One region of the Bacillus sp. FAU18 genome, then DNA from elsewhere that is predicted to be linked to it. Evidence: riboswitches for the same ligand, from Rfam matches in the RefSeq annotation. Region 1 holds a riboswitch; each other region holds the start of a gene.
What was found. A riboswitch is a leader RNA that binds a small molecule or an ion and turns the genes downstream of it on or off. The one in region 1 is predicted to bind thiamine pyrophosphate.

Region 1 (10,741 bases):
ATGGGAGCGTTTTTTAGTGCCGTACCGCCAGGCTGTCGAAGAGTTGAAAGTGAAGCTCAAGGGGATCCGCACACTATATGAATACGAGGACGACCATTCACCGATCGAATTTGTGACCGGACGCGTCAAGCCTGTGGCGAGCATACTTGAAAAAGCGAGACGGAAAAGCATACCGCTGCATGAAATTGAAACCATGCAGGACATTGCTGGCCTTAGAATCATGTGCCAATTTGTCGATGACATCCAAATCGTAAAAGAGATGCTTTTTGCCAGAAAAGATTTCACCGTCGTGGATCAGAGAGATTATATTGCGGAACATAAAGAGAGCGGATACCGGTCATACCATCTTGTTGTGCTGTACCCTTTGCAGACGGTATCCGGAGAAAAGCATGTTCTCGTGGAAATACAGATCCGTACACTGGCGATGAATTTTTGGGCGACCATTGAGCATTCATTGAATTATAAATACAGCGGAAACATTCCTGAAAAAGTAAAACTAAGGCTTCAGCGCGCTTCTGAAGCGGCTTCCCGGCTTGATGAAGAGATGTCGGAGATCAGGGGTGAAGTACAGGAAGCTCAAGCTGCCTTTTCAAGAAAGAAAAAAGGAAGCGAGCAACAATAGGTAAAGGGGAAGAAGAGCATGAAATTTGCCGTATCATCAAAAGGAGATCAAGTTTCTGATACGCTGAAAAGCAAAATACAGGCGTATTTATTGGATTTTGATATGGAACTGGATGAAAATGAACCGGAAATCGTTATTTCAGTCGGAGGCGACGGAACGCTTTTGTATGCTTTTCACAGATACAGCGACCGCTTGGACAAAACAGCATTTGTCGGCGTTCACACAGGTCATCTGGGTTTTTATGCCGACTGGGTTCCTCATGAAATTGAAAAACTTGTTCTTGCCATCGCGAAAACGCCGTATCATACAGTCGAATATCCGCTTCTCGAAGTCATTGTGACCTATCACGAAAACGAGCGGGAAGAAAGATACTTAGCTTTGAATGAATGTACGATTAAAAGCATCGAAGGAAGCCTTGTTGCAGATGTGGAAATCAAAGGGCAGCTCTTTGAAACCTTCCGGGGCGACGGCCTCTGCCTGTCAACTCCATCAGGCAGCACAGCCTACAATAAGGCGCTGGGCGGAGCGATTATCCATCCCTCTATCAGGGCGATCCAGCTTGCGGAAATGGCTTCAATTAATAACCGCGTGTTCCGTACGGTCGGGTCACCTCTGCTTCTCCCATCCCATCATGATTGCATGATTAAGCCGAGAAACGAAGTTGACTTTCAAGTGACGATTGACCATTTAACCCTTCTCCATAAAGATGTAAAGTCGATCCGCTGCCAGGTTGCATCCGAAAAAGTGCGGTTTGCGAGATTCCGTCCGTTTCCATTTTGGAAAAGAGTCCAGGATTCGTTTATTGGAAAAGGTGAATAGAAAGAGGACATATCGTGGAGCATTTTTTTATCAGAAAGAACATTACTTCCGCTGAGGACGGGATGACTGTAAAAGAATATGCCGGTGAACTGGGAATTTCGAAACGTCTGCTGACCGATATTAAGTTTGGCGGGGGAGACCTGCTGATCAACGGTGAGCATGTGACGGTTAAATACGTTTTGAAAGAGGGAGATCTTCTTATCGTGAAGTTTCCTGAGGAACAGGTGAGCGAGACGCTGCTGGCAGAGCCTGTTCCGCTCGATATCCTTTATGAGGATGAACATGTGCTTGTGATAAACAAGCAGCCGTATGTGTCATCAATCCCTTCGAGAGAGCATCCCTCCGGCAGCATTGCCAATGGAATTATTGATCATTATCAAACAACCGGAGTGAGGGCGACAGTACATCTTGTCACCCGGCTAGACCGGGATACATCAGGTGTCATGCTTGTTGCCAAGCATCGATTTGCCCACTCCATTTTATCGTCTGCGCAAAAAAACGGCCTTGTGAAACGCCGGTATGCGGCAGTGGTTCACGGGCGGATGGCGCAGATGGAGGGAACAGTCGATGCTCCGATTGGCAGACATCCTGACAGTATTATTGAACGGACGGTAACGCCAGATGGCCAGAAGGCTGTTACTCATTTTTACGTCACATGTGCAAATGACGACATGACCTCGGTGGCATTGCAGCTTGAGACTGGACGAACCCATCAAATTCGTGTTCATATGAGCTATCTTGGGCACCCGTTGTGCGGCGATACACTGTACGGCGGTACGAGACAGGAAATTGGCCGGCAGGCTCTGCACAGCGAGCATCTTTCGTTTATCCATCCGCTGACACAGGAGAACATGACGTTTCATGCTCCATTGCCTCAGGACATGAGAAAACTGATAAAAGGAGAGAATCATTGATTCTCTCCTTTTTTATATGGGGCGAAATCTTGATTCGTCGTAGGGCAGGGAGCTTGGAACAGAGACGGTTTCTATTTCTGGAAAGCGAAAGCCTGTCAGTTGATTTCCGAACACGCAGCCTGTATCAATGTTTATGGTGCGATTGACCTTCCGAGGCTCTTTCACAGGTGTATGACCGTATACCACCCAAGCCTTTCCATTATAGGCTGCCGCCCAATCACGTCTGACGGGTCTGCCGTCCGGATATGTTTCACCCGTCACGTCACCGTAAAGCACAAAGTCCTTCACTCTGCGGGTATATTTGCCGATATCGTCAGCTCTTATGCCAGCATGGGCGACAACTAATTCTCCATTATGTAAGATGTCGTAAAGCGGCGCTGTTTCGTACAGCTTCATAAACTGTTCACTGACTGCTTTTCTCTCATCTTTGGAAAGTTCCTCAAGCTCTGCCGCTGTTGTTTCGAGACCATGCATCACTTTTACCGGATTTCCTTTTAAGTAACGATATAATTTATTGCAATGGTTTCCCGGGACATAACGTACAGCGCCTTTTTCGTAAGCGCCTGCTACAAATCGGATGACCTCTATCGATTTAGGCCCTCTGTCAGTTAAATCTCCGGCAAAAACAAGCACCCTGCCTTCTTCGTGGACAGGTACTCCATTTTTGATTGTATAGCCAAGCTTCTGGATTAATGCAGTCATTTCGTCATAGCAGCCATGAATATCGCTGATGATATCGTAAGCCATGCGGTATCCTCCTTACCGATTGTTTTATTTATTATGAAGCAAAGTGTTGTGAGTCATCACAAGCTTTTATGTGCAAATTATAGAAGAATCATTTTCTAAACAGGATTAAGACCATATTACTTTATTTTTCATCATCACCCTTGTTAAAATCGCGTTATGTTTTTTAAAAATGAGGTTTTGTTCTTTGAGTGAGAACTGGCATAACCCTGATCTAAAGAAGGAGGTTCTTATTATGGCGCATACATCTGTCGCATCTTTAGTTGTTGTACTTATCGTTGCATTTTTGACACCCATCCTTTTGCATCGGTTTAAACTCAGCATCCCGGTTGTTGTTGCTGAAATCATTATGGGGCTGATTATTGGGAAAAGCGGCCTTAATTTAGTTGTGGAGGGTGACACCTGGCTCCAGACACTTTCTATGCTCGGATTTATCTTTTTAATGTTTTTAAGCGGGCTTGAAATTGATTTTTCATCGTTTGAGAAAGGGAAGAAAAAGCAGTTCCTGCCGAATGGCAAGGAAGCGCCGAATACGTTTGCTGCGGCATCTATTATTTTTGTCGGCATTTTTATTTTATCATTGCTCTTGTCCTATGGGTTCGTCTTGGCTGGATTTATCCAAAATGCTTTTTTAATGACCCTGATTATTTCAACGATATCGTTAGGCGTTGTCGTTCCAACATTAAAAGAAGAACGGATCATGAATTCAAATATCGGGCAGATTATTTTGCTTGTTGCTGTTATTGCTGATTTGGCCACGATGATTCTTCTTGCTGTTTTTTCTTCTTTATACGGAGAGGACAGCGGAAACATGTGGCTCCTGATGATTCTGTTTGCGGCCGGAGTGGTGCTTTACTTTTTCGGCCGGGTCTTCAAACATCGCTCTTTTGTTCAATCCATGTCAAAAGGGACGATCCAGATCGGGACGCGTGCCATTTTTACGTTAATCATTGTACTCGTTGCCCTGTCTGAATCACTTGGGGCGGAAAATATTCTCGGCGCTTTCTTAGCGGGGGTTCTTGTTTCCCTGCTTTCGCCAAACAAAGAACTTGTTCAGCAGCTGGACTCATTCGGTTATGGGTTCTTAATACCGATTTTCTTTGTGATGGTCGGTGTGAAGCTTGATATTTGGACTCTTTTCCAGGATAAAACAATTTTAATCATGATTCCGCTCCTGCTGCTGGCGCTGTTAGTCAGCAAAATCATTCCTGTCATGTACTTAAAGAAGTGGTATGATAACCGAACCATTTTCGCGTCTGGTTTCTTGCTGACATCAACGCTTTCGCTCGTGATTGCTGCTGCAACAATCGGCCAGCAGCTTCACGTGATCAGTGCAAATATGTCAGGAGCGCTAATTTTAGTAGCCGTCATTGCAAGTATTTTTACGCCGATCTGTTTTAAAAAATTATACAAACGGGAAGAGCAGCCGGAGGAGAAAAAGACGATTACGTTCATCGGCGCCAATCAAATGACTTTGCCTGTTACACTCGAATTGCCAGAGGAAGAGTATGACGTGCGTGTTGTACACGTCTACCAAGAGAATGCGGAGGAAAAGCTGTCAGAATCAGTGTTTGCTGTTGAAACAATTTCTGACTATGAACACGAGACGCTTGAATCACTCGGCATTTTTGAAACGGATATCCTCGTTGTGGCGACAGGAAATGAAGATATGAATGCAGACATTGCATTACTTGCAAAAGAAAAAGGCACAGAAAGAGTCATTGCAAGCGTAGGATCACCGGAGCATGAAGCAGCTCTGAAGGAGCAGGGAATCAGCATCTTTTCTATTCTGCTGTCGACAAAAACGCTGCTTCGCGCACTGATAGAAGCGCCTGGCGTCATGAAGCTGCTCACGAACCAAGAGTCTTCGCTGTATCAAATTAATATGGAGAACAGTAAATATGATGGTGTCATTTTACGGGAATTCCCTTTAACAGGTGACGTCATCTTTGTCAGGATTTTCAGAGGTGTGGACAGCATCGTTCCTCATGGGGATACTAGGCTGAAACTGGGAGATCGCTTAATTGTCACCGGATCTCGGGGATACGTAACGGATCTTAAGAAAACATTGGAAGGATAAATCTTGACCAAATAAGGATTCGTGTTAATATAGAGGTGCAGAACAATTCAATATGTATTCGTTTAACCACTAGGGGTGTCCTTCATAAGGGCTGAGATAAAAGTGTGACTTTTAGACCCTCATAACTTGAACAGGTTCAGACCTGCGTAGGGAAGTGGAGCGGTATTTGTGTTATTTTACTATGCCAATTCCAAACCACTTTTCCTTGCGGGAAAGTGGTTTTTTTATTTTCAGAGGGGGAATGATTTGTGAAGTTTTCAGAAGAATGCCGCAGCGCAGCCGCAGAATGGTGGGAGGGGAGCTTTGTCCATCCGTTCGTTCAAGGAATCGGTGACGGAACGCTTCCGATTGACCGTTTTAAATACTACGTACTTCAGGATTCCTATTACTTAACGCATTTTGCAAAGGTGCAGTCATTTGGCGCAGCTTATGCGAAGGACCTTTTTACAACGGGGAGGATGGCAAGCCATGCCCAAGGTACATATGAGGCGGAAATGGCGCTTCATCGCGAGTTTGCCGAGCTGTTGGAAATCAGCGAGGAAGAGCGTAAGGCGTTTAAGCCGTCTCCTACGGCGTACTCTTATACATCCCATATGTACCGTTCGGTTTTGAGTGGGAATTTCGCTGAAATCTTAGCGGCCTTGCTGCCATGCTACTGGCTCTATTACGAGGTTGGTGAGAAATTGCTGCATTGCGATCCTGGGCATCCGATTTATCAAAAGTGGATTGGGACGTACGGCGGTGACTGGTTTAGACAACAGGTTGAGGAGCAAATCAACCGCTTTGATGAGCTGGCGGAAAACAGCACGGAGGAAGTGCGTGCCAAGATGAAAGAGAATTTTGTCATCTCCAGCTTCTATGAATATCAATTTTGGGGAATGGCCTATCAAAAAGAAGGCTGGTCGGAGCGCGGCATAAAAGAGGTGGAGGAATGTGGAGCTTCACGCCATAACGGATAACTGCAAGCCGGTAGAAGAGCTAGCGAGAACCATCATTTCGATTCAGAATGAAGTTGATTTTATTCACATTCGGGAACGCTCAAAATCGGCGGCAGATATTCTGAAACTGCTCGAGCTTATTTTTGAAGGCGGTATAGATAAACGAAAACTGGTGATGAACGGGCGCGTGGATATTGCGCTTTTCTCTACTATTCACCGCGTGCAGCTGCCAAGCGGCAGCTTTTCACCGAAGCAGGTCAGAGCCAGATTTCCACACCTTCATATCGGGAGGTCGGTGCATTCACTGGAGGAAGCGGTTCAAGCAGAAAAGGAAGACGCGGACTACGTGCTGTTCGGCCATGTGTTTGAAACGGATTGCAAAAAGGGTCTTGAAGGCAGAGGAGTATCTTTGCTGTCAGATATCAAACAGCGGATTTCCATCCCGGTTATAGCCATCGGGGGGATGACGCCGGACAGGTTAAGAGACGTAAAACAAGCAGGGGCAGACGGCATTGCTGTTATGTCAGGAATTTTCTCTTCCGCTGAGCCCTTGGAAGCAGCCAGACGATATTCCCGCAAGCTAAAGGAGATGCGCTATGAAAAGGCATTATGAAGCAGTGGTGATTGGAGGCGGAATTATCGGTTCCGCGATTGCTTATCATTTGGCAAAGGAAAACAAAAGCACCGCATTGTTTGAAAGCGGAACAATGGGCGGCAGAACGACAAGTGCCGCTGCCGGAATGCTGGGCGCCCATGCCGAATGCGAGGAACGTGACGCGTTTTTTGATTTCGCCATGCACAGCCAGCGTCTGTACAAAGGTCTTGGAGAAGAGCTTTATGCATTATCTGGTGTGGATATCAGGCAGCATAACGGCGGTATGTTTAAGCTTGCATTTTCTGAAGAAGATGTGCTGCAGCTGAGACAGATGGACGATTTGGACTCTGTCAGCTGGTATTCAAAAGAAGAGGTGTTAGAAAAAGAGCCGTATGCGTCTGGTGACATCTTTGGTGCATCTTTTATTCAGGATGATGTGCATGTGGAGCCTTATTTTGTTTGCAAGGCATATGTGAAAGCAGCAAAAATGCTTGGGGCGGAGATTTTTGAGCATACGCCCGTCCTGCATGTCGAACGTGACGGTGAAGCCCTGTCCATCAAGACCCCTAGTGGAGACGTATGGGCTAATCATGTTGTCGTTGCCAGCGGGGTGTGGAGCGGAATGTTTTTTAAACAGCTCGGACTGAACAATGCTTTTCTCCCTGTAAAAGGGGAGTGCCTGTCCGTTTGGAATGATGATATCCCGCTGACAAAAACGCTTTACCATGACCATTGCTATATCGTACCGAGAAAAAACGGCAGACTGGTTGTCGGCGCGACAATGAAGCCGGGGGACTGGAGTGAAACACCGGATCTTGGCGGATTGGAATCGGTTATGAAAAAAGCAAAAACGATGCTGCCGGCTATACAGAATATGAAGGTGGATCGTTTTTGGGCGGGACTCCGGCCGGGAACAAAGGATGGAAAACCGTACATCGGCAGACATCCTGAGGACAGCCGTATTTTATTTGCGGCTGGCCATTTCAGAAATGGGATCCTGCTTGCTCCCGCAACGGGCGCTTTGATCAGTGATCTCATCATGAATAAAGAGGTCAACCAAGACTGGCTGCACGCATTCCGAATTGATCGCAAGGAGGCGGTTCAGATATGATGCTACAGCTGAACGGTAAAGACGTGAAGTGGGAAAAAGACACAGGTACAATTCAAGACCTGCTGGCGTCGTATCAGCTTGAAAATAAAATCGTTATCGTGGAAAGAAATAAAGAAATAATCGGGAAAGAACGCTATCACGAGGTTGAGCTTTGTGATCGTGATGTCATTGAAATTGTCCATTTTGTAGGAGGCGGATGAGCATGTTAACAATTGGCGGAAAATCATTTCAATCAAGATTGCTGCTGGGCACAGGGAAATACCCATCGTTTGACATACAAAAGGAAGCAGTAGCTGTTTCTGAGTCTGATATTTTAACATTTGCTGTGCGGAGAATGAACATCTTTGAAGCATCTCAGCCGAATTTTCTGGAACAGCTTGATTTATCCAAATATACGCTTCTGCCGAATACAGCGGGCGCCAGTACTGCTGAAGAAGCGGTTCGGATTGCAAGGCTGGCAAAAGCGTCAGGCCTTTGTGACATGATTAAAGTTGAAGTCATCGGATGCAGCCGTTCCTTGCTGCCTGACCCTGTTGAGACATTAAAAGCGTCTGAACAGCTTCTTGAAGAAGGCTTTATTGTGCTCCCGTACACGTCGGATGACGTTGTGCTGGCGAGAAAGCTGGAAGAGCTCGGCGTTCATGCCATCATGCCGGGTGCATCTCCGATTGGATCGGGACAAGGAATCTTAAATCCTTTGAATCTGTCATTTATTATTGAACAGGCGAAAGTGCCGGTCATCGTGGATGCTGGAATCGGCTCGCCTAAAGATGCGGCATACGCAATGGAGCTTGGAGCGGATGGCGTACTGCTCAATACGGCTGTATCGGGCGCTGACGATCCTGTGAAAATGGCTCGTGCCATGAAGCTCGCGGTGGAAGCAGGACGCCTTTCTTATGAGGCGGGACGAATCCCGCTTAAGCAATACGGAACGGCAAGCAGTCCGGGAGAAGGTCTTCCTGTATGACGGGCAGGTATTCAAGGCAGGAGCTGTTTGCTCCGATCGGCCCATCCGGCCAGAAAAAATTGAAAGAAGCGCGCGCCGTGATTATCGGCGCAGGCGCGCTCGGAACAGCCAGTGCAGAAATGCTGGTGAGAGCGGGAGTCGGCTCTGTGAAAATTGCCGACAGAGATTATGTGGAATGGAGCAACCTCCAGCGCCAGCAGCTGTATACAGAAGATGATGTCAAAAAAGAAATGCCGAAAGCAGCCGCTGCGGAGCGCCGTCTCCGTTCGATTAACAGCGATGTTGATGTGACCGGCCTTGTCATGGATGTGACAGCAGAAAATATCTTCGAGCTGATTAGGGATGCATCGATTATTGTGGATGCGGCTGATAATTTTGAAACCCGCCTGATCGTAAATGATGCTGCGGTAAAGGAAGGGATTCCTTTTCTTTACGGTGCCTGTGTAGGGAGCTACGGCCTCACCTTTACCGTGGTGCCGGGTTCTACTCCTTGCCTGCATTGCTTGCTCGATACACTTCCGATTGGCGGAGCAACATGTGACACAGCCGGCATCATCAGTCCGGCTGTTTTGCAGGTAGCAGTCTTTCAGGTAACAGATGCGTTGAAGCTGCTGACGGGAGAGGAGTGCGAGCCGGTGCTGCGCTCCTTTGACTTGTGGAAAAACGAGCGGTCAGAAGTGAGAGCGGCCAGTCTCAAACATGACGCATGCCCAAGCTGCGGCACAAAGGATTTTCCGTTTTTGTCATATGAAAATCAAACGAAAGCGGCTGTATTGTGCGGCAGGAACACGGTGCAGATCAGATCATCTGTTACAAAAGAAGCGGATCTTGAAGCGCTTGCCGGTCAGCTGAGACAGGCCGGGCTTGAAGTAGCTGCGAACCCGTATTTAATTTCTTGCCGCTCGGATGATATGAAAATGGTGCTGTTCCGGGACGGCAGAGCTTTGATCCATGGAACAAATGATGTTGCCCGGGCAAAATCCATTTATCATAAATGGATCGGGTAATAAAAGGAGTGTAGTGTAGTGAGTATATATAAAGCATTGACAATCGCCGGATCAGATTCAGGCGGCGGCGCGGGGATACAGGCTGATATTAAAACCTTTCAAGAGCTTGATGTATTCGGAATGTCTGCGATTACGGCGGTAACCGCTCAAAATACGCTTGGCGTTCATGGGGTGCATCCGCTGACTGTAGAGGCGTTGAGACAGCAAATTGACGCTGTTGCTGAGGATTTGAGGCCGGATGCAGTAAAAACGGGAATGCTCTGGAATGCCGACATGATTGAAGAAGTGGCGAGAAAAATTGACGAGTACGGATTCAATCGTGTAATTGTTGATCCGGTTATGATCGCAAAGGGCGGGGCATCCTTGCTGCGTGATGAGTCAGTTGCCACCTTAAAGGAGTTGCTCATTCCAAGAAGCTACGCGATTACGCCGAATGTCCCGGAAGCAGAAACGCTGACAGGAATGACAATCAGCTCGCTGGATGACCGAAAAAAAGCAGCGGAGCAGCTCGTCAAGATGGGTGCGCGGCATGTCATTATCAAAGGCGGGCACCAGCCTGAGGACAATCACATTACTGACCTTCTTTTTGATGGCAGCATGTTTATGCAAATCACCCATCCTTATATCAATACGAAGCATACGCATGGCACAGGCTGCACCTTTGCTGCGGCTTTAACGGCCCAAACGGCTAAAGGAGACAGCATCCATCAGGCATTTGAGGTTGCGGCCAACTTTGTCCGCGAAGCGGTGGAAAATACGCTTGGCATCGGGTCGGGACACGGGCCGACAAACCATTTCGCTTTTAAACGAAATAGCTTAAATACAAGCCGATGAGATCACCAGCTGATGGTGATCTCTTTTGCGTTTGCTACGGTATGCGCTTTTCATCTGGACAAGGTTATGATATGATAGGAATTAAGATCAGGTACTAATACTATGTCTTT
Region 2 (10,741 bases), 360 kb from region 1:
CTTTTCTGAAGTGCTGATATATATCGCTCATCGTCTTTCCCTTCTATGTAAAGAGGCTTGGCTGCTGCCAAGCCCCTATCAAACTGTCACATTAAAACGCAATCATGCGATAAAGTCCCCACAAGCCGGTTGTCGCAAACCGAAGCACAAGTATTGCTACGATTGGTGAAATATCCAGCATTGCAATCGGAGGAATGATTTTTCTGAATGGTTCGAGATATGGTTCACAAATCGAAGCCAAAAAACGCCCGACTGCTGTTTCCCTCGTACTCGGCACCCATGACATAAAAATATATATGATCAGGGCAAATGAGTATATTGTGATTAATAAGTTTAAAACCGAAAAAACTTGATAAAGGATCATCTCGCTTTACCACCTCTGATGTTCGTCTTCAGATATGAGCTCAGAAATTGTGCCTGATACATCTACGTTGTCAGGCGTGCAGAGGAAAATATCTGAGCCGATTCTTTGAATATCGCCGCCAATGGCATAAACGGTTCCGCTTAAAAAGTCAACAATCCGCTTCGCCTGGTCATGCTGTATCCGCTGAAGATTGACGACAACTGCCCGCCGGTTCTTCAAATGGTCGGCTATTTCCTGCGCCTCCGCATAAACGCGCGGCTCACTCAACACCACTTTAGAGGATTTCTGAACACTTTGCAAGCTCACTACATTCTGTTTGCCCGCTGGTTTATTCCCGTTGTAAGGCGGCTTTTCTTTTTGCTCATGCTCCTCATGAGATTCCCGCTCTGTCTCAATATATTCATATTCGTATTCTTCATCTTCCATTGAGAAAAAGTTTTTCAGTTTATTTTTCATACTCATTGCTGTACACCCCCTGTTTCATTTCCGACTAACGATGAGCCGATTCTAATATAAGTAGCTCCTTCTTCAATTGCAATTTCAAAATCATTTGACATGCCCATCGACAGTTCAGTACACGGAGCGTTCGGCTGGTTCAGCTTCTGAACCTGGTCACGGAGTTCTCTCAGCGACCTGAAACAGCTTCTGATCTGATCTTGATCATCAGTCAGCGGAGCCATTGTCATCAGCCCGGCAACAAGGATATGTTCGAAACCGGAAAGCTCCTGTATGAATGGAATGACTTCTTCTTTTTTCATGCCGTGTTTAGAAGGCTCAAGAGAGGTATTGACCTGCACAAAGCATCGTACAGTACCTTCAGCCCGTTTTTCAATTTCTTTCGCTAATGAGAGCCGGTCTAGGGAATGGATATAGGAAACCGAATTGACGACAGATTTTGCTTTTCTTGATTGCAGACTGCCGATAAAATGCCATTCCGGATTCCCTTTTATCAATTCCTGTTTGCGGAGCAGTTCCGCATCCCGATTCTCTCCGAGGCAGGTGATGCCAGCATCTACTGCCTCCTGTGCTCTTTCAGGCGATACATATTTAGTGACTGCAATAACCGTAACTTCATCGGAGCTGCGGCCCGATCTGTTACATGCTTCGTTTATTCGTTCGTTTATATGTCGTAAATTATCAACAACACGCAAGATCTTTTATGCCTCCTTCATTCCGATAAAGGACATCATCCGTCCAGTTTTCCCCTGATCGCGGCGGTGAGAATAGAAAAGAGACGGCTCGCTTTCCGTGCATAAACCGCTGACAGAAATTTGTTCACTTGCCAAACCGCTGTCCATCAGTATAAGACGGTTCAGCTCTTTCAGATCAAGCTGATATTGTGCCTTTGCCGTCTGATTAACGGCAAGGTCTGCTGAAACCGGCAATGCGCGGACAGCATCCATGACGCGGTCGTCTACCGTATAGCATGCACCGCTGATAGACGGGCCAATAACAGCGTAAATATCTGAGGGATTTGAACCTTCCTTCTCAGTCCATTGCTTCACCATTTCTCTGCCAATCTGTTTGACGGTGCCTTTCCACCCGGCATGGGCGACTCCGACAAGCGACTTAACCGGATCATAAAAGAAAAGAGGCACACAATCAGCAAAGCATAATGCTAAAAATACATTTTTTTCATTTGTATAGAGCCCGTCCGTTGCTTTTAGAGCCGTGTGATACTCACGGGCGCCTTTTCCCCTATCCCTCTGCGTCACTTTCTGAACGCGATTATCATGTGTCTGATCAGCGAATACCCAAGACTGCAAATCAGTATTAAACATATCGGCAATATATTCACGATTTTTAACTACATCTGCATCTTTGTCATGAACGTGCAATCCTGTATTTAACGATTCAAAAGGCTTTTGGCTGACACCGCCGTTTTTTGTCGTAAATCCGGCAATGACCTCTTTGTTGTTTTGATTCGTTTGAGCCCAGTCTTGTATCATGAGTGTCGAGGGTGTGGTAAGACTGAATGGGTGATATGTATTCATGATGATCCAACCTTTCGACAAACATTTAAAAAAGCGGAATTTCCCACTTATTTTACCACATCTTACTGCATTCGTTGAGCGCCGATTTGCATATTTCTAAATGAAATGTGCCGGAAGAATCGAGACTTCCGGCATTTGCCAATCTGCGGCAGACAAGCAGGTTTATGCATGCGGTTCACTTAATCGGACCAAGATTACATCTTCCCCGATTTTTACTATATTTCGCCATGGAATGACCAATTCCTCTTCTTTTCCAAAAAATCCGAGAACTTTCCCATTTCCTCCGAGTATGATCGCCTGAATTTTTCCAGTAGTCACATTGATATCAATATCACCAATACTCCCCAGCTTTTTTCCGTTTGAGACATTGACGACATCCTTTACCTGAAATTCTGAAATGCTGATCATTCCATCACGTCCTTTTTCCGTCCTTTTGTTCAAGTATATGAACGGGCAGGCTGAACCTTGTCAGCAAGAAGAAATTTTCATGTCATTGCTTTTTTCCGGCTGCACCAGCTGATGATAAAATCGAGTATAATTTTTGTATACTCTACTAGCTGCTCAATCGATACCTTCTCGTTCACAGAGTGTGCATTGTGCAGATCTCCAGGACCGTATATTACGCATGGAATACCGGCATCATACAGCCATCCGCCATCTGTAACTGATTGAGAAACGTCAATAATTGGACACTCCCGTTTCACTTTCTGATGAGAGGCAGTTAGCTCTAAGACGCCTGGGTGGCCAGGGTCAACTTCCAATGCCGGAAAAATTTCTCCTCTGTCTTCTATCATAGATGAGCCTCCCCACTTGAATACAGGGCGGTTTTCCCTAAGCCAAATATCACTGTCACTCAGCCGATTGACGTAATCTTCTATTTCCGCTGCCACTTGGTCATGGGTTTCATTCGGATAAAAATGGACTGTGATCCACAGCCGGCATTCGTCCGCTATAAAAGCCGCATGTCTGCCGCCTTCTATAACAGCCGGGTTAATCGTATTTGTGCCTGGTTTAAAACCGGGATAACTTTTCATAATAGACCAGTGGCGCTCAAGTTCACCGAGCCCCGCAATGATTTTCGCCATTTTTTCAATTGCGCTTGCTCCGAATGTTCCTCCGCCTGCGTGGATCATATTCCGTCTCGTTCCATCATGAAATGTTTGACTGCTTTTGATTTCGATCCAGCCTGTAATGACACCGCCTTGGCCTTGAATATGCATATCGCTCGTATCCGCGACAATTGCAAAATCAGCGTGGTAGCCCCTCTTGCAGCATTCAAGTGTGCCAGCTTCTCCAACTTCCTCTCCAATAACCGATTGCAGAATCAGATCACCGGGAAGCTCAATGCCGGCTTCACGAATTAATTTGACAGCAAACAGCACACAAGCCATTCCGCCCTTCATATCGGAAGCGCCTCGCCCGATTAAGAGACCGTTTTTTTCAATTGGATGAAACGGATTGTGCTCCCATCCTTCATCCTCTTTTACCTCTGCCACATCTACATGACCATTAATGATCAGGCTGTAATAATCTGCTGAATCTGTTCCCTTTAGCTTCCCTACAACATTGGGATCTCCAGGGTACACATCCCATTTGTCGATCGAGAATCCCAATTCATTTAAAAATCCCGCAATCCATGACTGAATGCCCTCTGTATTTCTTGCAGGCGGGGCGGGTGTTTGATAAGAAATCAGTGTTTTAGCAAGCTGAATAAGCTCCTCCTTTTGTTCTTCCACTTTTTTTTGCAAAGAGTCTATTTGTTGGTCCAATGTAAATCCGCTCCTATTCTTTAAAATCAAAAAAGCCGTTTCAAAAGTGATGAAACGGCTTAATAAAAACAAACGGAGTCCGATGTACTCCGCTTTTCACCGCTTCCCTCCGCTGGCATGATCCAGATCAGGTCAAAAGGGTTGAGACAAAGTCTCTCTCAGCTTCGCAAAGCACCCCTAGGATGAATCTATATATGTTTGTCAGGCATTCGTTATCGGCTCAGCTCTTGTTAAAAACGGCCGATCCTGATTCCATAATACATGGATTGGCGTATCAAAAAAAGCGGAAAGTACTTGATCAGTAAGCATTTCCTTTATTTCTCCGGATCCAAAGACCTCTCCCTGTTTTAATAAAAGGGCTTTATCAAAGACAGGCAAAATTTCTTCAGCATGATGAGTCACATAAAGGATAGATGGTGCATTTTCTTTGTTTGCAATGTATGTAATCGTATCTAACAACTTTTCCCGGGCAATAAAATCCAGCCCTGTGACTGGTTCATCCAGTATCAGCAACTCCGGATCGGCCATTAGTGCTCTAGCAATCAACGCTCTTTGTTTTTCCCCTTGAGAAAGGGTTTCATAGCGGCGATCGGCATATTCAATTGCTCCCAAGTCCTCTAACAAACCAATCGCTTTTTCCCTGGTTTCCTTACTTGGCGTTTCATATAACCCAATCGAAGCGTAAGCTCCGCTCAAAGCAATTTCAAAGGCTGAATCTGCCGGATACAATTTTTGCTGAAGAGCTGCTGAGACGAGGCCAATTTTACGTCTGAGCTTTTCCCCAAGCTCTGTTTTGCCAAATTCATGACCAAGCACCTGCATCTCGCCTGATGTTGGAAAATAATATGAGCAAAGCATATTTAACAGCGCTGTCTTCCCGGCGCCATTTAGGCCGTAAAGCACCCAATTTTCCTTTTCTTCCACCTTCCAATGAATATCTCTCAGTATCCATTTCCCATTCCGTTTTAGTGAGACATTGTCAAGCTGCAAAATCATCGTGGTCCTCCTCTTTATTGCCTTTTATAATTGTTTTAATTTTCATAAAACTTTGTACGAACTAGGATACCTTACTTTTTCCAAAACGTAAACCATCCGTAATCAATAGAAAAGCCTTTAAAACAACATCGTTTTAAAGGCTTTTCATTATTGAAGAATATTTTTATTCATTTGTTTGATAGCCGCTTTTTCAAGTCTGGACACCTGCGCTTGAGAAATTCCGATTTCCTCGGCGACTTCCATTTGGGTTTTCCCTTGGAAGAACCGCTTTCTCAAAATCATTTTTTCCCTATCGTTCAGCCTTCTCATGCCCTCTTTTAAAGCCAGCTCTTCAATCCATTGTGAATCTGTATTGCGCTCATCACTGATTTGGTCCATCACATAGATCGGGTCTCCGCCGTCGTTATAGATCGGTTCAAATAGAGAAACCGGATCCTGGATGGCATCAAGCGCAAATACAATTTCCTCATGCGGTACTTCAAGAACTTTTGCGATGTCTTCTGCAGTCGGCTCCTTGCTTGTCTCACTGATTAACCGCTCTCTTACCTGAAGCGCCTTGTAAGCGATGTCCCGGAGTGATCTTGATACACGGATCGGGTTATTATCGCGTAAATACCTGCGGATCTCTCCGATAATCATAGGTACAGCGTATGTTGAAAACTTAACATTGTGGCTTAGGTCAAAATTATCAATGGATTTCATTAGTCCGATGCAGCCGACTTGAAATAAGTCATCAACATACTCCCCTCTGTTATTAAATCGTTGAATGACACTTAAGACAAGACGCAAGTTCCCGTTTACAAGCTTTTCTCTTGCTGAATCATCGCCTTCATCCTGCAGCTGCCTAAACAGCTTTCTCATCTCTTCATTCTTGAGTACTGGTAATTTGGAGGTATCCACCCCGCAGATTTCGACTTTATTTCTCGACACTTTTTTCCCTCCCTACAGGAGCTGCTGTACAACGTTAAGTATCTCCTTGGGTGGGAAAAATATGCACTGCACTCAGACCGAAAAACTGTCGAAATCAGGAAATCCCTGTAAAATCAAGGGGTTCTAACCATAAAATTTTTTACACCATTTTGTTGAACTCTTTTCTCAACCTTTTTATAATTCTTTTCTCAAGCCGCGAAATATAAGACTGAGAAATCCCCATCATATCCGCTACATCCTTTTGGGTTTTTTCTTCTTCACCGACAAGCCCAAACCGCAGCTCCATGATTTGCTTTTCTCTCTCATTAAGCTGTTCAAGCGCTTTTTTCAAAAGCTTTTTATCGACGTTAGCTTCTATGTCTTTAGTGATGATGTCATCGTCAGTGCCGAGCACATCAGAAAGCAAAAGCTCATTGCCGTCCCAATCAATATTAAGCGGTTCATCAAAGGAAACCTCTGAACGGATTTTGTTATTTCTTCTTAAATACATCAGGATTTCATTTTCTATACACCGGGAGGCATAGGTAGCAAGCTTGATTTTCTTTTCTGGATTGAATGTATTCACAGCTTTGATTAGACCGATGGTACCGATGCTGATTAAATCCTCTATATTAATTCCCGTATTTTCAAATTTACGGGCGATATATACGACCAGACGCAAATTGCGTTCAATTAGAATGGCGCGCGCCGCCTGATCGCCGTTTGGGAGCTTCATTAACAAAACCTGCTCCTCATCTTTAGATAATGGAGGCGGCAAGGCTTCACTCCCACCTATGTAATAGACTTCATCACTTTTCAGCCCAAGTTTCATCAGCAGCTTATACCAGAGGTGCGTCAACCGTAATTTCAGTTTTTTCATCTTCCTCTCCCTTCTAAATGTCACGCCGTTTGAGTATGATAAGTAACGGACATTTGCGAACATTATGAAACGTGTTTGACAGCCTTGCCCGAAAGCATTTTCGGATGAATAATCGCGTCAAACTCTCCATCTGCCGACAGCTTTGTTGTGCTGATGCCGATTAAACATTTATCTGCAGAAATCATTTCTTCTTTTGTCATAATCGTTACGTGATCCGGTTTAACGCATAATAAAAATTGGTTTTGCTGACCAACTCCCCTGTATGGAATCAACCTCATTTTATCTAAAAAGCGAAAGGAATCATCGAGCTGTTCGATGGCTTCCAATGGGTCTGTGTTTCGAATGATCATCGTTTCGGCTGTTCCGAAAATCGGCTCCAGTTTATCAATGTAAATGATCATTACCGGCGTTTTTGTAAGAGGATCGTACAGCTGATTACCGGAATCAATCAGGCCTCTGACATGAAGTGTTTGGCTGCCCAAATCTGCCTGCACGCTGACTCGTTCCTCATATTGAATGTTTTTTGTTTCAATATCTTCAATTCTTCTTTTAGAAAAAAACCATAATGCTGGAAAGCCAGCAACAATAAACAACCAGCTGATCGGGTCTCCAAACCCTGTTTGATTGGTAATCATGACACCGTTTTGAACAATAGAATTTGACTGCAGCAAAGAATGGGCTCCGATAATTCCTCCCCCCATTAAAAAAGTGGCAAAATAAAAGGAAAACAAATTTTGAAAGAAAAACCGAAATCTTTTAAAGCCAAATGTCACCACCACAATCACAACTGAAAAAGCTAGCTTCCCAGCCGGATGTTCAACAATCGGCGAAAAAGGAGTAAACATCAAAAGGACAATACTGGAACCGATGAACGCTCCGCCTACCAGTCTTCTTTTTTTCACATGCCGTTTTAAAATAAATGCCGTGAGCAAAAGCAAAAGTGCATCAAAACAAAAGTTTAACAGCCAAATGACATCTAAATAGATTTTCACATCTGACTCCTTTCTTTCTTGCCTCACGCTGTTCCCCTTCTTGCTTCATAAGTATAAAGCAAGCTCTGTGGGAAAGTCTGTCAATTAATGTTGAGAGGAAAATACAATTTTTCAGGGAAATCTGCTTAATTTGTCGAGGAATTGTAATGAGAGGATATATAAAAAAGCTGCCAATGACGGCAGCTTTTTTCCACTTAACTTTCTGTGTTGATATTAAGTTTTCCATTCGCAGTTTTTCTTGTTTCATTTCCATAATCATCTCGTACGATCACTTCTACTTTTGCTCCTTTTGCTTTAATAGAAGAAGTGGCTGTCCAATAGCCTTCATATCTTCCCGGAGAAATTTCTCTTAACGGGAGTTCGGTGGCGTTTTGCACACTCGCTCTTGCATTTGTCAGCGGCATACGAATGATAAACGTTGCATCTAAATCCTCAGCACTTGAGAAAGCGATTTTCACAGATTCACCGGCTTTTAAGTTTTTATCCTCTCCCGGAATTAGGCCGGAAATGATAGGCTTGTCAAAGTTGACATCAATGACAGCCTTTTTCGTCGTTTTGTTGCCTGCTAAGTCTGTAGCAATCACCTTGATTTCATTGCTTCCATTCTCCAAAAGAATACGGGCTGAGTATGAACCATCAGTTATTGTTGCTTTTTTGCCATTCACCTTGACGTCTTTCAGATTGTCATCGGATACAGCCCCTTTGACAGTCAGCGTTTCTTTATTTGTTTTCCCGCCATCCTTTGGAGTGTCCAGCGTTAATTCAGGCTTTTCTTGATCAAGCGTGACCGTGATCGGGCTGGAGGCATCCGTTATTCCGTTATCTGTTGATGCAGTTGCCGTCAGCTCATTTTCACCCTTGTTGAGTGTGATGCCTGCATGGAACGTGCCATCCGCAGCAGCTTTCGTTTCTCCTGCTTCTTTCTCTCCATTATAAATGTGTACCGTTGTACCAGGAGAAGCTTTTCCTTTTACAGTGACGCTATCCTTATTTGTGTATGATTTGTCTGTCGGTGAAGTAATCTCAGGTACAGCAGCTTCATAATTAACTAATGCGCGAATCATATAGTTGCCGTCTGCTTCGTCACCCGGCTCCCATTGTCCACCTATATACTGCCAGTTGCGGCCGGAATTCTGGCCGGTTTCATCCATTGCCAATCCAGGTGAATACGGATCAGGTTTTGACTGGATATATACGAGATAAAAGTCTCTATCGACCATAATCCCTTTTGAACTGAGGTCTACCTTAGTCCACTCGCCATTGCGAAGAGCTTCCGCGTTAAATGGCCCTGCAATTTTCTTGCCCGGTGCTCCGTCTTTTCCTGTAGCATCGTATACCTCAACCTTAAACTCTGTGCCGCCGGGATCAGGGAACTCTGTATCCCAGAATCTGAACAGCCCTCCTGTAAGCATGCCTTTGTCCTTGCCGTCAGCGAGCGTCATTTTGACCGCCCATCCGTTACCGGCAGCAAAATAGGAATTGGCATTCTCCGCCGTTCCGTCATCATATGCAATTTCACCCGGATAACCGACAAAAGGCTTCAATGCAGTTTCTTTTGTTACATCACCTTTTAACTCAACGGAAAATTCATCACTGTAATAACCCGGTGCAGCGACTTTAATCGTATAAGCGCCTTCATAGGCTTCAAGCGTATATTCGCCTTTGTCGTTTGTCATAGCCGGTTCCACCGCAGCATCCTCTACAACATAAACGGAAGCGCCTTTTACCGGCTCTCCTGTCGTTTTATTGATGACCGTGCCTTTTAATGTGCCCTTCTTCATCTCTTCTAACGTAAAATTAGCTTGTGTCGTCTGATCCGTCTTTAAAGATACTTTTTGTGTTTTCGACTGATAACCATATGCTTCTGCCATAAGCGTATAGTCTCCCGCTTTGTGCTTCAGCGTGTACTGCCCTGTGGATTGATCTGAATATGTTGATTTTCCTGTTTCCACTACACTGACTTGTGCCCTGAGCGGCAAAACTTGAGGCTGCATATCTTTACTCTCCATTTTTACAGCTGTATTTAGAGATGGCTTAGCTTTTTTCGGATTCACTGGCTTTTTCTTTTGCTTTCCAGACGGCTTTTCGACGCCTAGCTTATTCTTTTTGACTGTTTTTCCGGCTGATTTGTCAGAAAGCACTACATCATCAATGTACCAGCCCTCTTTGTTAATACTTTCATCTGATTGAAGGTTAAACATCACTTGAATGTTTTGACCTTTATAAGCCGATAAATCAATTTCTTCGTCCGTCCAGCTTGATGTCTTTCCATTATAGACACCAGCCTGCTCCCAATTCTTTTCACCCTCAGGCAAAACAAAAACGTAGCCGTAATCAAAATCATCCTCTAAATTGTGCCAGCTTTTAAATTGAAGGAACAGACTTCCTGAATCAGGTACTTTAACAGGAGGCATAACAAGGTTCATGTTTGCTGAGTTGGCATAATTTCCTGTCAAATTCGTTCCATATACTTTTTCTCCGGATGCTGCTGTATTTGGGCCAGTTGACGGAACTCCCCATTCCCAGTTATTATTTGTTCCGCTCGCAACCCAGCCGCCGGGTGCAGTTTCAAAGTCCTGCTTATATCCCACCGTGATGCTTGGTTTCACTGTTACATCGTATACGTCAGACGAAACGACATGACCGCCAAAATCGTGAATCATCCACTTATAGCTTAGTTTAGTTCCTTTTATGTCTGGGATCTCTGCCTGATACGTTCCTTTTAGATGATCACCGCTGATTCGTTTAGCCGTTATTTCTGTCCATTCACCTTGATCAAGCTTGTAGGACAGCTTTACAGATGTCACACTCACATTGTCTTCAGCTGTCAAAGTCAA
Region 3 (10,741 bases), 280 kb from region 1:
TTCAGAAAAAAAGCCCTCTTTTTTTGAATATCATACCATGTTCGGGGGCTGTATTTTAGTTAAACTCATACATTTTTCTCTTTGACAAAATAAGTGTTTCCTACCGCTTCTCCCCTTTTGTTCTGAAGCTTTCTCGTCCGATCATTTTCAAACGGCAAAAGCGGAAATACAAGCTCTGCAAAATAATACGCTTCTTCTAAATGCGGATAGCCTGAGAATATAAACGATTCTATGCCGAGTGCCTGGTACTCCGCTATCCGGTCGGCAATCGTCTGCGGATCACCAACAAGAGCTGTTCCTGCCCCTCCTCTGACCAGGCCGATCCCCGCCCACAGATTCGGGCGGATTTCAAGCTTCGTCCGATCGCCTTGATGAAGGACGGCCATCCGCTGCTGGCCTGAAGAGTCGTAACGGCTCAAAGCTGCCTGCGCTTTGGCAATGGTGTCATCATCCAAGTGGCTGATCAAGCGCTCTGCCGCTTCCCATGCCTCTTGTTCAGTTTCACGAGCAATGACATGAAGCCTAATGCCAAATCGAACGGACCTCCCTTCTTTTTCCGCTTGCTTTTTGACTCTCTCTATCTTTTCTTTTACTTGTTCAGGCGGCTCACCCCATGTCAAGTACACGTCTGTATGCTTTGCGGCAGCTTCAATTCCAGCCTGTGACGAACCACCGAAATAGATGGGCGGATGCGGCTCTTGCTGCGGCGGGAAAAGCAGATTGCTGTTTTCCACTTTTATATGCTTTCCTTCATAGGAAACCGTTTCTCCCTGCAAAAGTCTCCGCCAAACGGTTAAAAATTCGTCTGTTGCCTCGTAGCGCTCATCATGGCTGATAAACAGGCCATCGCCTGCCAGCTCATACGGATCGCCCCCAGCCACAACGTTGATCAGCAGCCGGCCGTCTGAAATGCGGTCTAGGGTGGATGTCATTCTGGCTGCTAAAGAAGGCTGCATTAAACCAGGTCTTACCGCGACTAAAAACTTTAAGTCCTTTGTTTCTCCTGCCAGTGCCGACGCTGTAAGCCACGGGTCCTCGCACGATCTTCCCGTTGGCAGAAGAACTCCTGTATATCCCAGCCTGTCTGCCGCCTGCGCGACTTGTTTAAAGTAAAGATGATCCGCAGTCCGTCCATCACTTTCAGATCCTAAATATCTCGCGTCTCCATGAGTCGGTATAAACCAAAGAATTTCCATATTCATCTCCCCTTTATATCTTTTATCCTTCGTAGCTGTTTCTCCACTTTAACAGCTTTCGTTCAAGCATCCTGACAAAGGAATCCGTCAGCTTTCCAACCACTGCAAAAATGATAATCCCTGCAAAGACTTTATTCGTTTGTGAAAACTGTCTCGCATCCATGATCATATAGCCGACTCCCGAGCTTGAGCCCATCAGCTCTGCCACAACGAGCCCGAGCCATGCAATGCCGAGCGATAAGCGAATGCCTAGCAATATATTGGGCAGGGCTGCCGGCAATATCACTTTGGATATCTGCTGATGCCATTTAAATTCAAGCACCCGGGCGACTTCAAACAGCTTCGCGTCAACCCCGCGGATGCCGTTAAACGTATTGATATAGACAGGAAAGAAGGCACCGAGCGCAATCAGCAAAATTTTAGATACTTCGTCAAATCCGAACCATAAAATAAACAGCGGCGTGACGGCCAGATGAGGTACGGTTCTAAGCATTTGCAACGACGGATCAAGATACAGCTCCGTCCGTTTGGAGAATCCGGCCAAAATCCCGATCATCAATCCAAGCCCCGCGCCAAGCAAAAAACCAAGCGCCGCCCGATAAATGCTGATTTGCAGATGGCCGAACAGTTCGCCGGACAAAATAAGCTCCTTAAAGGTCAGAACAATCGTAACAGGTGTAGGCAGCACTGTAGCGGACACAACCCCCAGCCCGCCGATGACCTGCCAGATGGCAATGATGACAGCGGGCAGTAAAAGCCCCTTCATCCAGCCGTATCTCTTCCTTCCGGGCTTTTTTCGCACCGCTTCCGCATTCGTTTTGGGCAGCGAGCCCGCAGCCTCTGCTTTCATCATTGATCACCTCCTGAGGAATGTTCCTTTAATGCTTTTTTGATAAAAGTGTTATCGACAACATCTTTCACATCAATCTTCTTATCTATCGCCTTTGTTCGAAATTGAAAATCTGCTGTTTCCTGCTGCGCTTTCACAATGTCGTCACTGATGACCTCATTCAGAGGTTCAGTATTTTTCAGCACATTTTCGACGACCTTTTTATCGAGATCTTTAATGTCAGAATATAAGTCCGCTGCTTCATCCAGATGTTCCTTTTGCCATACAACGGCTTTATTAAACACCTTCAGAAAACGGACCACTTCGTCTGGATGCTCTTCTGAAAACTTTGTTCTTACTAAAGTAAAACCCGGTGAATATAAATCTGTGCTTTCTCCGTTCACAAGGATTTTTGCTCCGTGTTTTATTGTTTCTAAGGACAAGTACGGCTCCCAAATGGACCAGGCATCAACAGATCCGTTTTCAAATGCGGAAGCTGCTTCATCAGGCTGAAGCTGAATAATTGTCACATCGTTAGCTGACAACCCCACTTGATCAAGCGCTTTATACAAAAAATCAAACCCGCTGCTGCCTTTGGCGACTGCAATTTTCTTCCCCTTTAAGTCCTTAACGTCTTGAATGCCGCTGTTTTGATTGACAAGGATGCCGTTTGCTTTCAAACCGTCCTGAGACAAACCGATTTCTTTAAAGTCAATGCCTGCCGCCTGTCCAGCGATCACAGGCGAATTACCGACTTGAGAAAAATCAAGTTTGTCTGCCGCAAGGCCTTCAAATTGGGGCGGACCGCTTTGAAACTCCACCCATTTCACTTTGATGCCTTCTTTTTCAAATGCATCTTCGAACCAGCCTTTTTCCTTTGCGATCAAAAGCGGGCTTAAGCTTTGCTGAATACCAATACGAATTTCCTTCAATTGTTTGTGGTCACCGCTGGCTCCATTTGCTCCACAGCCTGCGAGCAGAAAAATAACGGCAACCAATACAATGAGTCCTTTTTTCATTTCCGCTTCCGCCCTTTCTATATCCCTGATCCTTCTGCGTACTCCAAATCTTCTGTTTTCTCGAATTCCGAAAGCACTTTCTGTCTGATCGCTTGGAAATCCGGAGTCGTCCGGTTCCGCGGATACGCCAGGTGAATGGGCATCAGCTTATGGATTTTCCCCGGTTTGGCCTTAAGGATCGCAAGCTCATTTCCTAAATAAACAGATTCTTCTATATCATGAGTCACGAGAATCATCGTTGTTTTTTTCCTCCTCCATATATCCAGCAGCACGTCCTGCAGGTGTTTTCTTGTAAAAGCGTCGAGTGCACCAAACGGTTCATCTAAAAGCAGCACCTCAGGCTCCCGCAGAAGGGCCCGGGCGATGGCTACTCTTTGTGACATGCCGCCTGACAGCTCGCGCGGATATGCTTTTTCCGATCCTTTCAATCTGACAATCTCGATCAGTTCATCCACCTTTTGTTTGACTTTTAGGTCCTTCAAATTCAAGTCGGCTGCAATATTCTGCTCAACAGTCAGCCAAGGAAAGAGGCGGTGTTCCTGAAAAATAAATCCTTGCTGAATACCCGGAGCTGTTACGCTGCGGCCGTTAATTTCAACACTCCCGTCATATTCAGAATCAAGCCCTGCAATAATCTTTAACAGGGTGCTTTTTCCGCACCCGCTCGGTCCGATAAGCGTTAGAAATTCGCCTGGTGCGATTGATAATTCTATGTTCTCTAAGACCGTGTTTTTGCGGCCCTCTTGAACAAATGCCTTTTCTTTGATGCTGATGGTCACAGCCACTTTTATCCCTCTCTTTCTGCCAACCCCGCCTTCAAAAAAAACAAAAAGGCCCCCATCTCTGTTCTTGTAGAGATGAGAGCCTTCGGCGGTCCGATCAGCTGCCCAATTGTTTTTTTGTTTGAATAACATGTTAATTCAAATTATTCCGATATGTCAACTCTTTTTTAAATACGATTTTTGATATCCTTGTTTATCACTTACTCTGCTTGTTTCGCAAATAGAGAAGGAAAAATTATTTCTCCAAAAATTATTAAGTGTCATAAAAAGCTGTTACAACAAGGTTTTTCAACACTTTCGATACTAGATATCGATTAATAGAGATAACTATTTTATAATAATTATAAAATAATATTGACTTTTTACTTAGAGATGATATTATGTTCTTATAAATTCCAAGAGGTGATAACATGAGTTCAAATAAACTGACAACTAGCTGGGGCGCTCCGGTTGGAGATAATCAAAACTCAATGACTGCCGGTTCTCGCGGACCAACTTTAATTCAAGATGTACATTTACTCGAAAAATTGGCCCATTTCAACCGAGAACGTGTTCCTGAACGTGTTGTTCACGCCAAAGGAGCAGGCGCACACGGATATTTTGAAGTGACAAACGACGTAACAAAATACACGAAAGCCGCTTTCCTTTCTGAAGTCGGCAAACGCACACCGTTGTTCATCCGTTTCTCAACAGTTGCCGGTGAACTTGGCTCTGCTGACACAGTTCGCGATCCGCGCGGATTTGCTGTTAAATTTTATACTGAAGAAGGAAACTACGACATCGTCGGCAACAATACGCCTGTATTCTTTATCCGCGATGCGATTAAGTTCCCTGATTTCATCCATACACAAAAAAGAGATCCAAAAACACACCTGAAAAACCCTACGGCTGTATGGGATTTCTGGTCACTTTCACCAGAGTCACTTCACCAAGTGACAATCCTGATGTCTGACCGCGGAATTCCTGCAACACTTCGCCACATGCACGGCTTCGGAAGCCATACATTCAAATGGACAAATGCCGATGGCGAAGGCGTATGGATTAAATATCACTTTAAAACGGAACAAGGCGTGAAAAACCTTGATGTCAATACGGCAGCAAAAATTGCCGGTGAAAACCCTGATTACCATACAGAAGACCTTTTCAATGCAATCGAAAACGGTGATTATCCTGCATGGAAACTATATGTGCAAATCATGCCTTTAGAAGATGCAAACACGTACCGTTTCGATCCGTTTGATGTCACAAAAGTTTGGTCTCAGAAAGACTATCCGTTAATCGAGGTCGGACGCATGGTTCTAGACAGAAATCCGGAAAACTACTTTGCAGAGGTAGAACAAGCGACATTTTCACCTGGAACACTCGTGCCCGGTATTGATGTTTCACCGGATAAAATGCTTCAAGGCCGACTGTTTGCTTATCATGATGCACACCGCTACCGTGTCGGTGCAAACCATCAAGCGTTGCCAATCAACCGCGCACGCAACAAAGTAAACAATTATCAGCGTGATGGACAAATGCGCTTTGACGATAACGGCGGCGGATCTGTGTATTACGAGCCTAACAGCTTCGGCGGTCCAAAAGAGTCACCTGAGGATAAGCAAGCAGCATATCCGGTACAAGGTATCGCTGACAGCGTAAGCTACGATCACAACGATCACTACACTCAAGCCGGTGATCTGTATCGTTTAATGAGTGAAGATGAACGTACCCGCCTTGTTGAAAATATCGTTAATGCTATGAAGCCGGTAGAAAAAGAAGAAATCAAGCTGCGCCAAATCGAGCACTTCTACAAAGCGGATCCTGAATACGGAAAACGCGTGGCAGAAGGCCTTGGATTGCCGATTAAAAAAGATGCTTAATGTAGAAATGCAAAAACCCGCTGTAATCAGCGGGTTTTTTTATATTTAGTTACACATTGCGTATGCTTCTCATCAATCTTCATATAAATTTCTTCCATTAGCTCCGCGCTGTTTATAATCTCTCGTTTGTTTTTTTCAATCAGCAGCTCAAGCGGCAAAATCTGATTCCCGTAGGTTTTTCGCTTCCTGAATCGTTTTCTCCCCTTTTCTTTTTTGACTCCCATCAATAATCCCTCCTTTTTCATACAAAAAAGGCCCTTATCTAAACGATAAGAGCCTTCGGTGTTCCGATCAGCGCGATAAATTTGAAAAATTTGTACTGACCATGTTAATTCATACAATACCGACCTGTCAACTATTTTTTTGAGAGTGTTGACACTGTATCAGATTGCATCCCCGCTTTTTCCTTATACACTCTTTTCCCCTAACGCATAAGCTAGAGAAACTAGAATACGAGAGAAAGAGAGGTGGGAGTGTGGAAAAGACAAAATTGACCGGACGTATCGTAACACGGGATGATCCGGACTATCGAAAGAAACGATGGGAGACTACGTAAATTGGCCAGATATCGAAATCAGAAACTGGCCAAGAACATATTACGGCGAAAACGTTGAACGACTCCGCCGTGTCAAAACGAAATATGATCCAGAAAATGTTTTCCGCTTTGAACAGAGTATTCCGCCGCTTCGACGCTCTCTGTTTTTCTAAAAAAAAATGAAGATGGAGCATTCTCCATCTTCATCTTTTTTATTGATATAAATTGCTTCCCGTATCGACAAACTCTTTTGCTTTTTCTTTTAATCCTTTATTTATGGCTTCTGCTTCACTGAGATCGTTTTTCTTCGCATAATCCCGAATATCCTGTGAAATTCTCATGCTGCAAAATTTCGGACCGCACATGGAACAAAAGTGAGCGGTTTTTGCTCCTTCAGCAGGCAAGGTTTCATCATGGTATTCAAGCGCTCTCTCTGGATCAAGAGATAGATTAAACTGATCCCGCCAACGGAATTCAAAACGGGCTTTCGATAACGCATCATCCCGGATTTGCGCCCCAGGATGCCCTTTTGCAAGGTCTGCAGCGTGCGCAGCAATCTTATATGTAATGACTCCTTCACGAACATCATCACGGTTTGGCAGCCCTAAATGCTCCTTCGGCGTTACATAACAAAGCATTGCTGTCCCGTACCAACCGATCATCGCCGCTCCGATCGCTGAAGTAATATGGTCATATCCCGGGGCAATATCCGTTGTCAGCGGCCCCAATGTGTAAAAAGGCGCTTCTTTACAAATGTCCATTTGTTTATCGACGTTCTCTTTGATTTTATGCATCGGAACATGTCCAGGCCCCTCAATCATCACCTGAACATCATGCTTCCAGGCAATTTGCGTCAGCTCTCCAAGCGTCTCTAATTCAGCAAACTGCGCTTCGTCATTGGCATCAGCAATTGATCCGGGACGCAAACCATCCCCAAGAGAGAAAGCAATATCATACGTTTTCATAATCTCACATATTTCTTCAAAATGTGTGTATAAAAAGCTTTCTTGATGATGAGCCAGACACCACTGCGCCATAATCGCTCCCCCGCGTGACACAATACCAGTTGTCCGTTTGGCAGTCAGCGGTACATACCTAAGCAAAACACCCGCGTGAATCGTAAAATAATCCACTCCCTGCTCTGCCTGCTCGATTAGCGTATCACGATAAATCTCCCACGTTAAATCCTCCGCTACGCCGTTTACTTTTTCAAGCGCCTGATAAATCGGAACAGTTCCCACAGGCACGGGGCAATTGCGGATAATCCATTCACGCGTCGTATGAATATCTTTTCCGGTAGAGAGATCCATCATTGTATCTGCTCCCCAGCGGATGGCCCACGTCATTTTTTCCACTTCTTCTTCAATGGATGACGTAACCGCTGAATTCCCGATATTTGCATTAATCTTCACATGAAAATTCCGGCCGATAATCATTGGCTCACTTTCAGGGTGATTAATGTTTGAAGGAATAATCGCCCGGCCGCTGGCTACCTCGTCTCTGACGAATTCAGGAGACACATGCTCACGAATGGCGATAAATTCCATCTCAGGTGTAATGATCCCCTTTTTTGCATAGTGCATTTGAGTAACATTTTGACCTGCCTTCGCCCTCAGCGGTTTCCGCTTTAATCCTGGGTAGCTTACGTTTGGATTTGCTTTTTTATAACCGTTATCTTCTGGTTTTATAGCCCGACCTTCATACTCTTCCACGTCACCGCGCTCTGTGATCCATTTTTGGCGGAGCGGCTTTAATCCTTCTTGAATATTAATGGTTACTCCAGGGTCCGTATACGGTCCGCTTGTATCATAGACACGCACAGGCGCGTTTTCCTCTTCGCCGAACGATCCCGTCGTCGGACTCAATAGGATCTCCCTCATCGGCACTTGGATGTCCGAAGAAGAACCCTCCACGTATACCTTCTTGCTACCTGAAAAACTTGACATAATGGAAATGTTGGCTTGCTGCACTGAATTGTTTTGCATTACTTTTCCTTCCCCTCTCTACGTTTGAAAGGACAAAATCAAGCCCATAACCAGCACAAAAAACCGGATTCATATAAATGAACCCGGTTACAGTCAGAAAGAAACATATTATTGCCCAGCACGACAATAACAAAAACTATTCCTCTACTTCCCCACGCTGGTACGAACCAGATCAGGTCCAAAGGGTTAAGAAGCTTACCTTCCCTCTCAGCCCGAAAGCGGGCACCCCCAGTAACTATTGATTTCGCCCTCATCTTAACATAAAACCAATCTGAAAAAAAGAGGAATATAGAAAATATTCAGCTAATTCATCCCAAATATTTGACCGGCAACGGGATTTCAGATACTTCATGTTCCCCCATTATCACCCGATATGCCTTTGCACCCGCTCTTGAACTCACGGTTTGAAACAGCTGATCATTTATGAAATGGAGAGCAGCCCCATCATCCGCTGCATAGCCACTGCATAAGAACTTGTTAGATATCAACTGGTGGTATGCCGGTCTCCGATCCTTTTCCCCGTCATAATGGGGACAAAAGCTCCCTTGCAAAAAACCTAAACTTTTCAAACCTGTCAGCGGTCCGGCTGAATCTGTCACCCCTTCTTCAAACCAGCAGATCGCACCGGCACTTAATCCAGCTAGGACCACACCGTTCTTCCATGCTTCCCTGAGAATATGGTCCAGCCCCACTCTTTCCATAACACAAGTAAATTCCGCGTATTTCCCCCGCCAACATAAATCACGTCCATTTCCATAACAAAAGAAGCTAAATCTGTTGATGGCGGCTTAAACAAAGATAAATGAGACGGCACACAATCCAGTGTTTGAAATGCATGATAAAACCGCTGAATATAGTTTTGGGAATCTCCGCTCGCCGTCGGCAAAAAACAAATACGAGGCTGCTCTCGTTTTGATTGATTGAGGATATATTGATCGAGGGACAAATTATCCGGCTCCATCGAAAAACCCCCGCCCCCCATCGCAATAATCTGCTTCATCATCACACCCCCCAACAAATTTGTTGCTTATTATAGCATTTTGTATAGAAGCAAGAAACAAAGCCAAATACTTTCTTATCAGGAGCTGCTAAAAAAACAAAGGAGGTGGTTTCCCATTGAACAAAGTCTTTGCCCCAAAGATATTCTTGATTTGTTAACAACAATAAAAACCAGCATTAACAAATACACTGTCGCAATAACAGAAGCCGAAAATCCCCACATCAGAAGAGCGTTGCATGATCAATTAGATACAGCCATTCATCTCCAAGATGAACTGTCAGATTTTCTGTTAGAAAAGGGGTGGCTCGGGTGAGCAATTTCAAATCGATTCGCTTTTATCTTACAGCAAAGACCACCAAAAGAGACGGGATCTCAAAGATGAGATGCCGTCTCTTTTTTATTGCTCCACTCTTCTTAAAGCCTCGTTTACCGTTTCTTTTATAAACGCGTCTTCACCGCTTAATCGGTCTAAACTGAGATCGCCGTTTCTCAGCCTTTCGGAAATATTGTTTATATCTTCCTCTACTGTGATTTGCAGCTCACCAGCCAAAAACATTCTGTGTAATTCATCTGCAACCAAACTTTCTTTATTCACTTCCATCCACTCCTTTATTTTCAATATTATTCTTAGTCTGTCCCTAGGCCGAGACGAATAATAGGAAAAAAGTATGAATTAAACGAATCTTTTTTCCTCCTTCTTACGTATATCTGTTGAGAAAAAAGAAAAAGGGGAAGATCTAACATGTCATTTTTTAAAAAGCTTGCGGCAAGTGCCGGAATTGGAGCTGCAAAAGTAGATACAATTTTAGAAAAAGACGCATATTTTCCAGGAGAAGAAGTACGGGGAACGGTACATGTCAAAGGCGGAAAAATCGCTCAGGACATCCGTTATATCGATTTACAGCTTAGCACACGGTATGTCATTGTAAAAGACGATGAAGAGCACCGGAAATACGCTACAATTCATTCTTTCCGGGTCACTGGTTCATTTACCATTCAGCCTGGTGAAGAGCATCAATTTCCGTTCACATTCACTCTGCCTCTAGATACGCCGATCACTGTAGGGAAAGTAGAGGTTGCCGTGGTGACAGACCTTGACATTCAAGGCGGTATCGATAAATCCGATCATGACCGCATTTTCGTTGAAGCGCACCCTTGGATTGAAAATGTGCTTGAAGCAATCGAAAACCTGGGCTTCCGTCTTAACGAAGCAGACTGCGAACAAGCGCCCTACTTCCAGCGTCGTCTTCCGTTCGTTCAAGAATTCGAATTCGTTCCGACTTCCGGATATTATCGTCAGATGCTTGATGAATTAGAGCTCATTTTCCTTTTAGACGAAGACGGTTTGGAAATCATTTTCGAAGTCGACCGCAGAGCTAGAGGACTCCGAGGGTGGCTGGAAGAGATGTATAATGACGGAGAACAGCTTGTACGCGTCCGTTTCAGCCAATCAGAGCTTGAAGATACAGAAGAGCTAGAAGAGGTGCTAGAAGAGATCCTAGACCAATACGCTGAGTAAATAAAAAATAAAAA

Region 2: another riboswitch for thiamine pyrophosphate. It lies ahead of ylmB (N-formyl-4-amino-5-aminomethyl-2-methylpyrimidine deformylase); the one in region 1 lies ahead of tenA (thiaminase II).
Region 3: another riboswitch for thiamine pyrophosphate. It lies ahead of thiC (phosphomethylpyrimidine synthase ThiC); the one in region 1 lies ahead of tenA (thiaminase II).

The regions. Positions count from the first base shown of each region.
Region 1 is NZ_JBVYHZ010000003.1:513,869-524,609, forward strand. Features, by position in the region: gene yjbM (GTP diphosphokinase) at 1-622, shown strand, start outside; gene AC0OMU_RS02905 (NAD kinase) at 641-1,441, shown strand; gene AC0OMU_RS02910 (RluA family pseudouridine synthase) at 1,456-2,355, shown strand; gene prpE (bis(5'-nucleosyl)-tetraphosphatase PrpE) at 2,368-3,102, opposite strand; gene AC0OMU_RS02920 (monovalent cation:proton antiporter family protein) at 3,335-5,179, shown strand; TPP riboswitch at 5,241-5,349, shown strand; gene tenA (thiaminase II) at 5,428-6,138, shown strand; gene tenI (thiazole tautomerase TenI) at 6,113-6,730, shown strand; gene thiO (glycine oxidase ThiO) at 6,714-7,823, shown strand; gene thiS (sulfur carrier protein ThiS) at 7,823-8,023, shown strand; gene thiG (thiazole synthase) at 8,020-8,790, shown strand; gene thiF (thiazole biosynthesis adenylyltransferase ThiF) at 8,787-9,797, shown strand; gene thiD (bifunctional hydroxymethylpyrimidine kinase/phosphomethylpyrimidine kinase) at 9,816-10,631, shown strand.
Region 2 is NZ_JBVYHZ010000003.1:873,913-884,653, reverse strand. Features, by position in the region: gene AC0OMU_RS04920 (YlmH family RNA-binding protein) at 1-31, opposite strand, end outside; gene AC0OMU_RS04915 (YggT family protein) at 92-364, opposite strand; gene sepF (cell division protein SepF) at 371-826, opposite strand; gene AC0OMU_RS04905 (YggS family pyridoxal phosphate-dependent enzyme) at 823-1,515, opposite strand; gene pgeF (peptidoglycan editing factor PgeF) at 1,522-2,358, opposite strand; gene AC0OMU_RS04895 (YlmC/YmxH family sporulation protein) at 2,521-2,766, opposite strand; gene ylmB (N-formyl-4-amino-5-aminomethyl-2-methylpyrimidine deformylase) at 2,844-4,127, opposite strand; TPP riboswitch at 4,215-4,316, opposite strand; gene AC0OMU_RS04885 (ABC transporter ATP-binding protein) at 4,329-5,123, opposite strand; gene sigG (RNA polymerase sporulation sigma factor SigG) at 5,271-6,053, opposite strand; gene sigE (RNA polymerase sporulation sigma factor SigE) at 6,193-6,912, opposite strand; gene spoIIGA (sigma-E processing peptidase SpoIIGA) at 6,975-7,904, opposite strand; gene AC0OMU_RS04865 (bacillopeptidase F) at 8,099-10,741, opposite strand, start outside.
Region 3 is NZ_JBVYHZ010000003.1:230,117-240,857, reverse strand. Features, by position in the region: gene ssuD (FMNH2-dependent alkanesulfonate monooxygenase) at 66-1,196, opposite strand; gene AC0OMU_RS01460 (ABC transporter permease) at 1,219-2,049, opposite strand; gene AC0OMU_RS01455 (aliphatic sulfonate ABC transporter substrate-binding protein) at 2,046-3,044, opposite strand; gene AC0OMU_RS01450 (ABC transporter ATP-binding protein) at 3,062-3,829, opposite strand; gene katA (catalase KatA) at 4,237-5,688, shown strand; gene senS (transcriptional regulator SenS) at 5,715-5,912, opposite strand; partial or broken gene AC0OMU_RS01435 (BBE domain-containing protein) at 6,208-6,396, shown strand; gene thiC (phosphomethylpyrimidine synthase ThiC) at 6,436-8,208, opposite strand; TPP riboswitch at 8,341-8,448, opposite strand; partial or broken gene AC0OMU_RS01425 (Type 1 glutamine amidotransferase-like domain-containing protein) at 8,517-9,211, opposite strand; gene AC0OMU_RS01420 (spore coat protein) at 9,249-9,521, shown strand; gene AC0OMU_RS01415 (hypothetical protein) at 9,606-9,809, opposite strand; gene spo0M (sporulation control protein Spo0M) at 9,951-10,727, shown strand.